DNA from 4 places in the Terrabacter sp. AAH1 genome. Region 2 is predicted to be linked to each of the others. Evidence: riboswitches for the same ligand, from Rfam matches in the RefSeq annotation. Region 2 holds a riboswitch; each other region holds the start of a gene.
The links. Region 2 has a riboswitch for S-adenosylmethionine ahead of ACXR8F_RS11585 (aminotransferase class V-fold PLP-dependent enzyme). Riboswitches for the same ligand answer to the same signal wherever they lie in the genome.
Positions count from the first base shown of each region.

Region 1 (2,192 bases), on a different contig from region 2:
CAGTAGACGCCGTCGACATCACGCACGCCGAACGGCGCCTGCACCATGGTGAGGTTCATCAGTACCTCACGCGGGCCTACGTGCTTGAGGCGTGAGCCGGCGGAGATGAGGAGGGCACCCGTGGCGAGCACGGCGACCCAGTAGGCGGGGAAGAGTCGCGCGATGCGCGACGCCACGTAGCCGGGCAGGTCCCGGCCCCAGGCCGTCATGAGGATCACGAAGCCGGAGACGAAGAAGAAGAGTTCCACGCCGAGGTAGCCGTACTTCGTGAACTGGTGCAGTGTCGGGAAGATCTCGACGGTGCGCTCGGGCCACGCAGGCCCCGAGCGGGCGGTGAAGTGGTAGAGCACGACCGCGGCTGCCGCCACGAACCGCAGCAGGTCGAGCAGGGCGAGACGCGAACCGCCTGATGGCGTGCGTCGCCCGCTGACGGGGGCGGGTGGGGACGGAAACATTTCGCGAAACTTACCGAGCCTTGCACACTTCCGGCGAATCGTCTCGCCGCCGAATCGGCCGCCTTCCGACTCTCCGTCCCACGATGAGGACACGCGCTCCCACCTGCCGGACGCGCGTACGTACACTCGCGAGTAGGTCATGAGTGCCAGCGCCAAGCCCCGGCTCGCTGGCCGGCAACCCTCCCACCGCGGCGGGGTGCCCCGGGTGAGGACCTGGCCCGTCGACGCCATCCGGCGCTCGGGCAAGCGCGGAGAGCTCCTCTCCCGCACCGACCCGTCGGTGCGCCGGCCCGATCACCCGTCACGGGCCCGGTCATCGACACGACTGAGGAAGAGCACACGAGAGATGACCGAGCCCAACTGGTCCTTCGAGACCAAGCAGATCCACGCCGGCCAGAGCGCCGACAGTGCCACCGGGGCGCGCGCCCTGCCGATCTACCAGACCACGAGCTACGTCTTCAACGACACGGACCACGCGGCGAACCTGTTCGGGCTCAGGGAGTTCGGCAACATCTACACCCGCATCATGAACCCGACGACCGACGTCGTGGAGCAGCGCATCGCCGCTCTCGAGGGCGGCGTGGGCGCGCTCCTCGTCGCGTCGGGCCAGTCCGCCACCACCTTGGCCCTGCTCAACATCGCCGAGGCCGGTGACCACATCGTCGCGTCGCCGAGCCTCTACGGCGGCACGGTGAACCTGCTGAAGTTCACCCTGCCCAAGCTCGGCGTCCAGGTGAGCTTCGTCGAGGACCCGACGTCGATCGACTCCTGGCGCGCGGCCGTGCGGCCCAACACCAAGGCGTTCTTCGGCGAGACGATCGCCAACCCCAAGGCCGAGGTGCTCGACATCGAGGCCGTGGCCGGTCTCGCCCACGAGGTCGGAGTGCCGCTCGTCGTCGACAACACCATTGCGACCCCGTACGTCATCCGCCCGATCGAGTGGGGCGCCGACGTCGTCGTGCACTCCGCGACGAAGTACCTCGGCGGCCACGGCACGTCCATCGCGGGCGTCATCGTCGACGCGGGCCGGTTCGACTACGCCAAGGACGCCGAGAAATTCCCCAACTACAACACGCCCGAGGAGAGCTACCACGGCCTCGTCTTCGCGCGTGACCTCGGCGTCGGCAGCCCGCTCGGCGCCAACCTCGCCTACATCCTCAAGGCCCGCGTGCAGCTGCTGCGCGACCTCGGCCCGTCAGCGGCGCCCTTCAACGCGTTCCTCATCGCGCAGGGACTCGAGACGCTGTCGTTGCGCATCGAGCGTCACCTGGAGAACGCGGCCAAGGTCGCCGCCTACCTCCAGGCCCACGACCAGGTCGAGCGCGTCGTGTGGGCGTCCTTGCCCGACAACCCTTCTCACGCGAACGCGCAGAAGTACGCGCCCCGCGGGGCAGGTGCCGTGCTCTCCTTCGAGATCGCCGGCGGACTCGAGGCGGGCAAGAAGTTCGTGGAGGCGCTGACGCTGCACAGCCACGTCGCGAACATCGGCGACGTGCGCTCCCTCGTCATCCACCCGGCGTCGACGACCCACTCGCAGGGTCCGGAGGAGGACCGTCTGGCTGCGGGCGTGACTCCCGGCCTCGTGCGCCTCTCGGTCGGCATCGAGAACATCGACGACATCGTCGCCGACCTCGAGCAGGGCTTCACCGCCGCGAAGGCCTGACACCCGGAACACCGGGGTGTGGCGGATCGGCACGGCTGGCACCATGTCGGCCATGCCGATCCGCTACCCCGCCC
Region 1 covers NZ_JBTJJV010000012.1:58,209-60,400, reverse strand. The annotation lists gene ACXR8F_RS16755 (acyltransferase family protein) at 1-455, opposite strand, end outside; SAM riboswitch class IV at 591-710, shown strand; gene ACXR8F_RS16750 (bifunctional o-acetylhomoserine/o-acetylserine sulfhydrylase) at 802-2,118, shown strand; gene ACXR8F_RS16745 (LD-carboxypeptidase) at 2,171-2,192, shown strand, end outside.
Region 1: it holds a riboswitch for S-adenosylmethionine, as region 2 does, so the genes downstream of both, ACXR8F_RS16750 (bifunctional o-acetylhomoserine/o-acetylserine sulfhydrylase) here and ACXR8F_RS11585 (aminotransferase class V-fold PLP-dependent enzyme) in region 2, are expected to answer to the same signal.

Region 2 (2,192 bases):
GCGCGTCGGGATCATGTTGACCGGCGTGGCCGTGATGACGAGCAGGCCGAAGATGCCGAGCAGGATGAGCAGGACGAGCGCGCCGTAGGGCGACACCGCGGCCGCGAGGGGGCTCGAGGCGAGGAAGCCGAGGATGCCACCGGCGGCCCGCATGCCGTCGGCGCCGTCGGGCGGGTTGGGGATGCCGTCCGCCAGGTGCGCCAGACCGCAGGCCGCGAAGGTCAGCGCGATGGTGCCGACGACGACGCGGTTGGTCGTCGCCTCGTCCTGCGGGGCGCGCAGCATGCGCAGGCCGAGGGCGAGCAGGACGAGCGGGACGGCATACGCGACGCGCCCGAAGGTGCCGGCGAAGATGGCGTGCACGATCTGGCCGAACGTGCCGGCGACGCCCCACCACTCGCGGGCCGCCACGACGACGGCGAGCGCGATGAGGGCGAAACCGATGCCGTCGCGACGGTGTTCGGGCTCGAGGTCGGCAGCGCTGTGGCCGACGCGTCGCACCGCTCCCCCGGCCATGTGGGAGACGCCCATCCAGGTGCTTCGCATCGCGCTGAGCGGGAAGGGCAGCCCGCCGTCACGGGTCTTGCGGGCGGGCTTGGCCGGCGGCTTGCGCGCGGCGGGCTTGCGCTGCGCGGGCCGGGACGAGCGGGCGGCCGGCGGGCGCGACGTGGTGCTGCCGGTCGCCCCCTTGGCCCGTGTGGCCGCGGCGGTGCTCGAGCGTTGGCTGCTGGACGGACGAGACCCCATGGTCGCACCGTACGTCAAGGCACCTCTGAACTCACGCGTCACACGCGCAACAGAGGCACATGGGTCAGAACACGAACCCGCCATCACGGGTCGAGGCCGTCTCAGATGCCGACATCCGCGGACCGGAGGGTGGACAGGCCGAGAGGGGCCGCCCTATCTTCGATGCCAGGTCATGAGTGCCAGTGACAAGCCCCGGCTCGCTGGCCAGCAACCCTCCTCCGCGGTGGGGTGCTCCGGGTGACGACCAGGTCGACCCCGATCAGCTCGAGAGATCCAGCTCGTGCGATCGCGGCCGGCAAGCGCGGACCTGCATCCGGTGGGTCCCTCGGTCCCCCAGGAGCACTCTCATGTCGGTCCTTCCCAGCACCTCCCTCTGTGGTGGCGCCCCCGCCCCCGTCGTCCGGACCCGCGCGTTGCACGTCGTCCCCGAGGCCGCTTCGCTGCCCGCGGTCGTCGGCGCAGGACTGCGGGTGCCGACGCTCAGCGGCGACACGGCATACGCGAACCTCGACCACGCCGCGTCGACCCCCGCGCTCGAGACGGTCAGGGCGGCGGTCGACCGGGCCCTCGAGACGTACTCATCCGTGCACCGGGGCGCCGGCTTCGCCTCACGCCTGACGAGCGCCTGGTACGAGCAGGCTCGCGCCGAGGTGGCCTCGTTCGTCGGGGCTCGCGCGGACGACTCGGTCGTCTTCACCCGCACGACGACCGACTCGTGGGCGCTGCTGAGCAAGGCGCTGCCGAGCCGCACGACCGTCTTCGTCTTCGGCACCGAGCACCACTCGACGCTGCTGCCCTGGGGGCGCTTCCGCACCGTGCGGCTGCCTGTGCCCCAGACCGTCGAGGACGCCCACGCGCTGCTCGAGGAGGCCCTGAACGACCACCCCTCGCGGCACCGCCTCGTCGTGCTCACCGCGGCCTCGAACGTCACCGGCGAGGTGTGGCCGATCGAGCGCTTCGCCACGCTGGCCCACGACCACGGCGCCCGCATCGCCGTCGACGCCGCCCAGCTATCGGCCCACCGCCGGATCGACCTCGCCGGCTGGGACGCCGACTACGTCGCGTTCTCCGGCCACAAGACGTACGCCCCCTACGGCGCAGGCGTGCTGGCCGGTCGCTCCGACTGGCTCGATGCCGGCAGCCCCTACCTGCTCGGAGGCGGCGCGACGCGCTCGGTCACCGAGGAGGGCACGACGTGGGCCACCGGTCCCGCTCGGCACGAGGGCGGCAGCCCCAACGTCATCGGCGCGATCGCCCTGGCCGCCGCGTGCGCCACCATCAGCCGTCACCGCGACGCCATCGAGGCCCACGAGGAGCAGCTGCTCGAGCGGCTGACGACCGGACTCGGCGAGGTGCCGGGCGTCGAGCTGCTCTCGATCTTCGGCGAGGACCACGACCGCGTCGGCGTCGTCGCGTTCACCGTCGACGGCTGGGACTCGTCGCTC
Region 2 covers NZ_JBTJJV010000006.1:70,959-73,150, forward strand. The annotation lists gene ACXR8F_RS11580 (FtsK/SpoIIIE family DNA translocase) at 1-747, opposite strand, end outside; SAM riboswitch class IV at 916-1,055, shown strand; gene ACXR8F_RS11585 (aminotransferase class V-fold PLP-dependent enzyme) at 1,095-2,192, shown strand, end outside.

Region 3 (2,192 bases), on a different contig from region 2:
GCAGCAGGGTTCAGGCGTGGTCGTGCGGCCTTCGTTCGAGCGCGTCGCGCACGATGCGGCCCACCTGCTCCTCCTCGATGAGGAAGCCGTCGTGGCCGAACGCCGACGTGATGTGCTCGCGGTGCGAGCGGCGCAGCGCCGAGTGCAGGTCGTCGGACAGCCGCGGCGGGTAGAGCCGGTCGGTGTCGACGGAGACGATCGTGCAGTCCGCCTCGACGCGAGCGAGAGCCGCGGCGACGCCGCCACGGTCGCGTCCGACGTCGTGGGAGTTCATGGCCTCGGTGAGCACGAGGTAGGAGTTGGCGTCGAAGCGGCGGGCGAGCTTGCCGGCATGGTGGTCCAGGTAGGACTCGACGGCGAAGCGGCCGCGGTCACCTGCTCGGAGGGGGTCCTCGCCGAGCTGGGCCTCGCGGCCGAAACGCTCGTCGAGCTCGGTCTCGGTGCGGTAGGTGATGTGGGCGATGCGACGCGCGAGACCGAGCCCGGCATCGGGCCGACGGTCGCCCGCGTAGTAGTCGCCCCCGGCGAAGTCCGGGTCGTTGCGGATCGCCAGCAGCTGCGGCTGGCACCAGGCGATCTGGTCAGCCGTCGCGTACGCCGTCGACGCGAGGACGATGCAGCGGTCGACGTCGGCGGGGTGGGTGACCGCCCACTCGATGGCCCGCATCCCGCCCATGGAGCCGCCGACGACCGCGGCGAGCCGGCGGATGCCCAGCTGGTCGAGCAGTGCCCGCTCGGCCGCGACCTGGTCTCGCACGGTGACATAGGGGAACCTGCTCCCCCAGGCCTCTCCGTCGGGAGCCGTGCTCGCGGGGCCGGTGCTGCCCTGGCAGCCGCCGAGCACGTTCGCGGCGATGACGAACCACTCGTCGGGGTCGACGGTGCGGCCGGCGCCGATGAGGGAGTTCCACCACCCCGGCGACGCGTGACCGTCGCCGGCCTCGCCCACGACGTGGCTGTCGCCGGTCAGCGCGTGCTCGACGAGGATGACGTTGTCCTTGGCCTCGTTGAGCCGGCCCCACGTCTCGTAGGCGAGACGGACGTCGGGCACCAGTCCCCCGCGCTCGAGCTCCACGTCGCCGATCGTCGCGAACTGCCGCCGGCCGACCGGGTCGCCGTCACGCCACGCGCCGTCGGTCCGCTGCCGTCGCGACGACTCGTCGTGGGCCTGCTCGTGCCCGACGCGACGGGAGTCGACAGAGGGTGCGGAGCCGGGAGCGGCGGCCGGGCGCGTCAGGCGTCGCGTGCTCTGCGTCCCGTGGGTAACGGTCATCAAGGCACTCCTCGCTCTTCGCGCTTGCGCACACCCGGGACGGGTGTGGCCAGGTCTTCACCCGGGGCACCCCACCGCGAAGGAGGGTTGCCGACCAGCGAGCCGGGGCTTGTCGCTGGCACTCATGACCTGGACCCACCATAACCGAGCCCGATGCGGCAGCCGAGGCTCCGGTCCACGACCTGGACGCGACGACCACCGGGTCCGCAGGACACCGTGACGGTCGCCCCACTCATGCGCAGGCCGGCGGGCGAAGGCCGTGGTCGAGCGACTGCCGGACCAGCCCGGCCAGGCGGTTGTCGGGCTCCAGCTCGAGCGCCCGGTCGGCCGCGATGCCGGCACGGGCCCCGTCACCGGACCACCAGGCCAGCGAGGCGAGCAGCGACAGCACGGGGGCGGCGTGGGCGGCCGGCGTCATGCGGCACACCGCCTCGAGCCGGGAGAGCAGCAGGCGCGGCGCGGCAGCGTGGTCCCAGTCGTCCCAACCCTCCGGGTCCAGGCGGCCGGCGGAGCCCGTCGCCCCGACCTGGCCCGCCGGCGTCGCAGAGAAGACCCGGAGGTCGGGACCGAGGAACACCTCCAGCATCGTCACGAGCTCGTCGGGGAGCGACTCGAGCGAGGACGCACCGGGGCAGAGCCACCCGACGAGGGCATCGCGAAACTCCCTGTCGCCAAGAGGGCCGACCACCGCCGGCAACCAGTGCTCGAGCCCGAATCCCTCGATCTCACCGTGCAGCAGGCCGCCCCAGGCCACCAGCGCGTCGTTGACGAGGAACTGTCGCGCCGACAGCTCACCGCCGTCGAGCACGCTCAGGCCGCCGCGGGCAGGGCCGGGCCTGCGCGAAGGGCGTGCGGCCTCGGCGAACCGCCGCTGCCAGTCCTCGATGGCGCCGACCGTGAGCGCATACCGCGGGGCGGA
Region 3 covers NZ_JBTJJV010000007.1:130,411-132,602, reverse strand. The annotation lists gene metX (homoserine O-acetyltransferase MetX) at 11-1,273, opposite strand; SAM riboswitch class IV at 1,289-1,403, opposite strand; gene ACXR8F_RS12930 (DUF4192 domain-containing protein) at 1,506-2,192, opposite strand, start outside.
Region 3: it holds a riboswitch for S-adenosylmethionine, as region 2 does, so the genes downstream of both, metX (homoserine O-acetyltransferase MetX) here and ACXR8F_RS11585 (aminotransferase class V-fold PLP-dependent enzyme) in region 2, are expected to answer to the same signal.

Region 4 (2,192 bases), on a different contig from region 2:
GGCAGCTCGTGCAGCCGCTCCCCCACCTGCCGGTAGCCGATGAGGGTGCCGTTGACACGCACCTGCCCCCGGTCCACCTTCTCGAGATGGTTGATGGTGCGAACGAGGGTCGACTTGCCGGAGCCGGACGGCCCGAGGATGACGGTCACGGTGCCCTCGGCGAGCTCGAGGTCGACGCCGTCGAGCACCCGGTGCGGGCCGAACGACTTCGAGACGCCGCGCAAGTCGACGACGGCAGTCATCGCGCCACCCCCGCGGTGGTCGTGCCGGCAGCGCGAGAGGTCGATGTCCCGAAGGCCGCCAAGCGGGTTCGCAGACGCTGCAACGGCGTCGGCGGTAGCGTGCGTGAGCTTCCTCTGGCGAAGTGACGCTCCACGTAGTACTGGCCGACCGACAGCAGCGTCGTGAGGATGATGTACCAGACCGTCGCGACGAGCAGGAGCGGCACGACCCTCGAGTTGCGGCCGTAGATCACCTGCACCTGGTAGAAGAGCTCGGGGATCGCGAGCACCGAGACGATCGAGGTCCCCTTGAAGAGGCTGATGACCTCGTTGGCGGCATTGGGCAGGATCGACCGCATCGCCTGGGGCAGCACGATCCGGAGGAACTGCCGCCGTCGCGGGATGCCGAGGGCCGACGCCGCTTCCCGCTGCCCCTCGTCGACCGAGAGGATGCCGCCACGGATGATCTCCGCCGCGTACGCCGCCTGGTGCAGCGCGAGCCCGAGCACGGCCGCGCCGAGCGCCCCGAAGAGGTCGTTCGTCGCGACACTGCCGAACGACGGTCCGAACGGCAGCCCGAACGAGATGCTCTGGTACAGGTAGGCGATGTTGAACCAGAAGAGCAGCTGGACGATCAGCGGGATCGACCGGAAGGCCCAGATGTAGGCCCACGCCACGGAGCGCAGAAAAGCGTTGGGCGACAGGCGCATCGCTGCGAGCACGACGCCGAGCACGAAGCCCGCGACGGTGCCGAGCACGGTGAGCTGGATCGTCGTGCCGAGCGCCTTGATGACCGTCTCGGTCGCGAAGTAGCGGGCAAAGGTGGGCCAGTCCCAGCCGGGGTTGGTGGCGAGGCCGTTGACGAACATCGCGACGAGCACGGCGACGGCGGCCACCCCCACCCAGGTCCAGGGGTTGCGGCGGGGCACGACGGTCAGGGCCGGCGCGTGGTCGGGACGGGTGGTTGGCGGCGGCGCCGCAGCGGGCTGCTGGTCCGTGGCGACGGGGCGCACGGCCGAGGTGGTGGTCACGAGGGCTCCTGAAGGGTGCGTCGAAGGAACCGCCGACCACTCGGGTGGGCCGGCGATGCACGGGCGGGACGAGTTGCGGCGCAACGGCCGCGGCGGGGTGGCCGCGCGGCCCGGCGCCGGGAAAGGCCGGCCGAGGTGGGTCGGCGGCCGCGTCGGTCGGTCGTCAGCGACGACAGAGCGCGCTGGACACGCGGAGCAGGTCGACGTGGCGACGCAGCACCAGCCAGGTGCTCGTGGTGCGCGCCATGACGGCTCCTCGGGTCCGGGACCCGATCACCTCGAGTCCGCGCTTGCCGTCACCTGCTGGCGACGGCCTGGTCCTCACCCGGAGCACCCCGCCGCGGAGGAGGGTTGCTGTCCAGCGAGCCGGGGCTTTGCACTGGAGCTCTTGACCTGTCGATGACACTACGAACCAGCCCCAAGACCGTCAATCGGCGCAAATGACCGCTCGGGGCAGCCCTCACCGATGAGGCCATTCGCGCAGTTTCTCCGAATCATGTTGCGGCACAGTCACATTCGCGAAGTCGAGGGAGACCGATCAGTCATCAATTCCTATTGAATGAGTCGGAAATGCGGCGGCCAGCTTCTTGCATGCTGAGACGCCGGTCTCTCCGCACGGCTACGCGGAACGCTGGCAGACCATGAGCGCGTTGCCGTCCGGGTCCTCGAACTGGACGAAGAACACGCTGCCGATGTCCTCCACGTCCGAGGTGATCCTGACCTCGAGCCGCCGCAGGTGCGCGACGGTGGCGACCATGTCGTCGGTCCAGAAGAAGAAGCGCGGTGGCCCGTCCGCGGTGAAGTCGGGTCGGTTGGCATCGAGGCACAGCCTCGGACCGTCGTCGACGGGGATGTCGAGGATCGTGCCCTCGTGCGAGGCCGCAGGGGCTTCGAAGCCCAGGACGTCGGCATACCAGCGGGCCGAGCGCTCCATGTCGCT
Region 4 covers NZ_JBTJJV010000004.1:138,366-140,557, reverse strand. The annotation lists gene ACXR8F_RS08655 (amino acid ABC transporter ATP-binding protein) at 1-242, opposite strand, end outside; gene ACXR8F_RS08650 (amino acid ABC transporter permease) at 239-1,252, opposite strand; gene ACXR8F_RS08645 (putative leader peptide) at 1,416-1,577, opposite strand; SAM riboswitch class IV at 1,534-1,646, opposite strand; gene ACXR8F_RS08640 (VOC family protein) at 1,872-2,192, opposite strand, start outside.
Region 4: it holds a riboswitch for S-adenosylmethionine, as region 2 does, so the genes downstream of both, ACXR8F_RS08650 (amino acid ABC transporter permease) here and ACXR8F_RS11585 (aminotransferase class V-fold PLP-dependent enzyme) in region 2, are expected to answer to the same signal.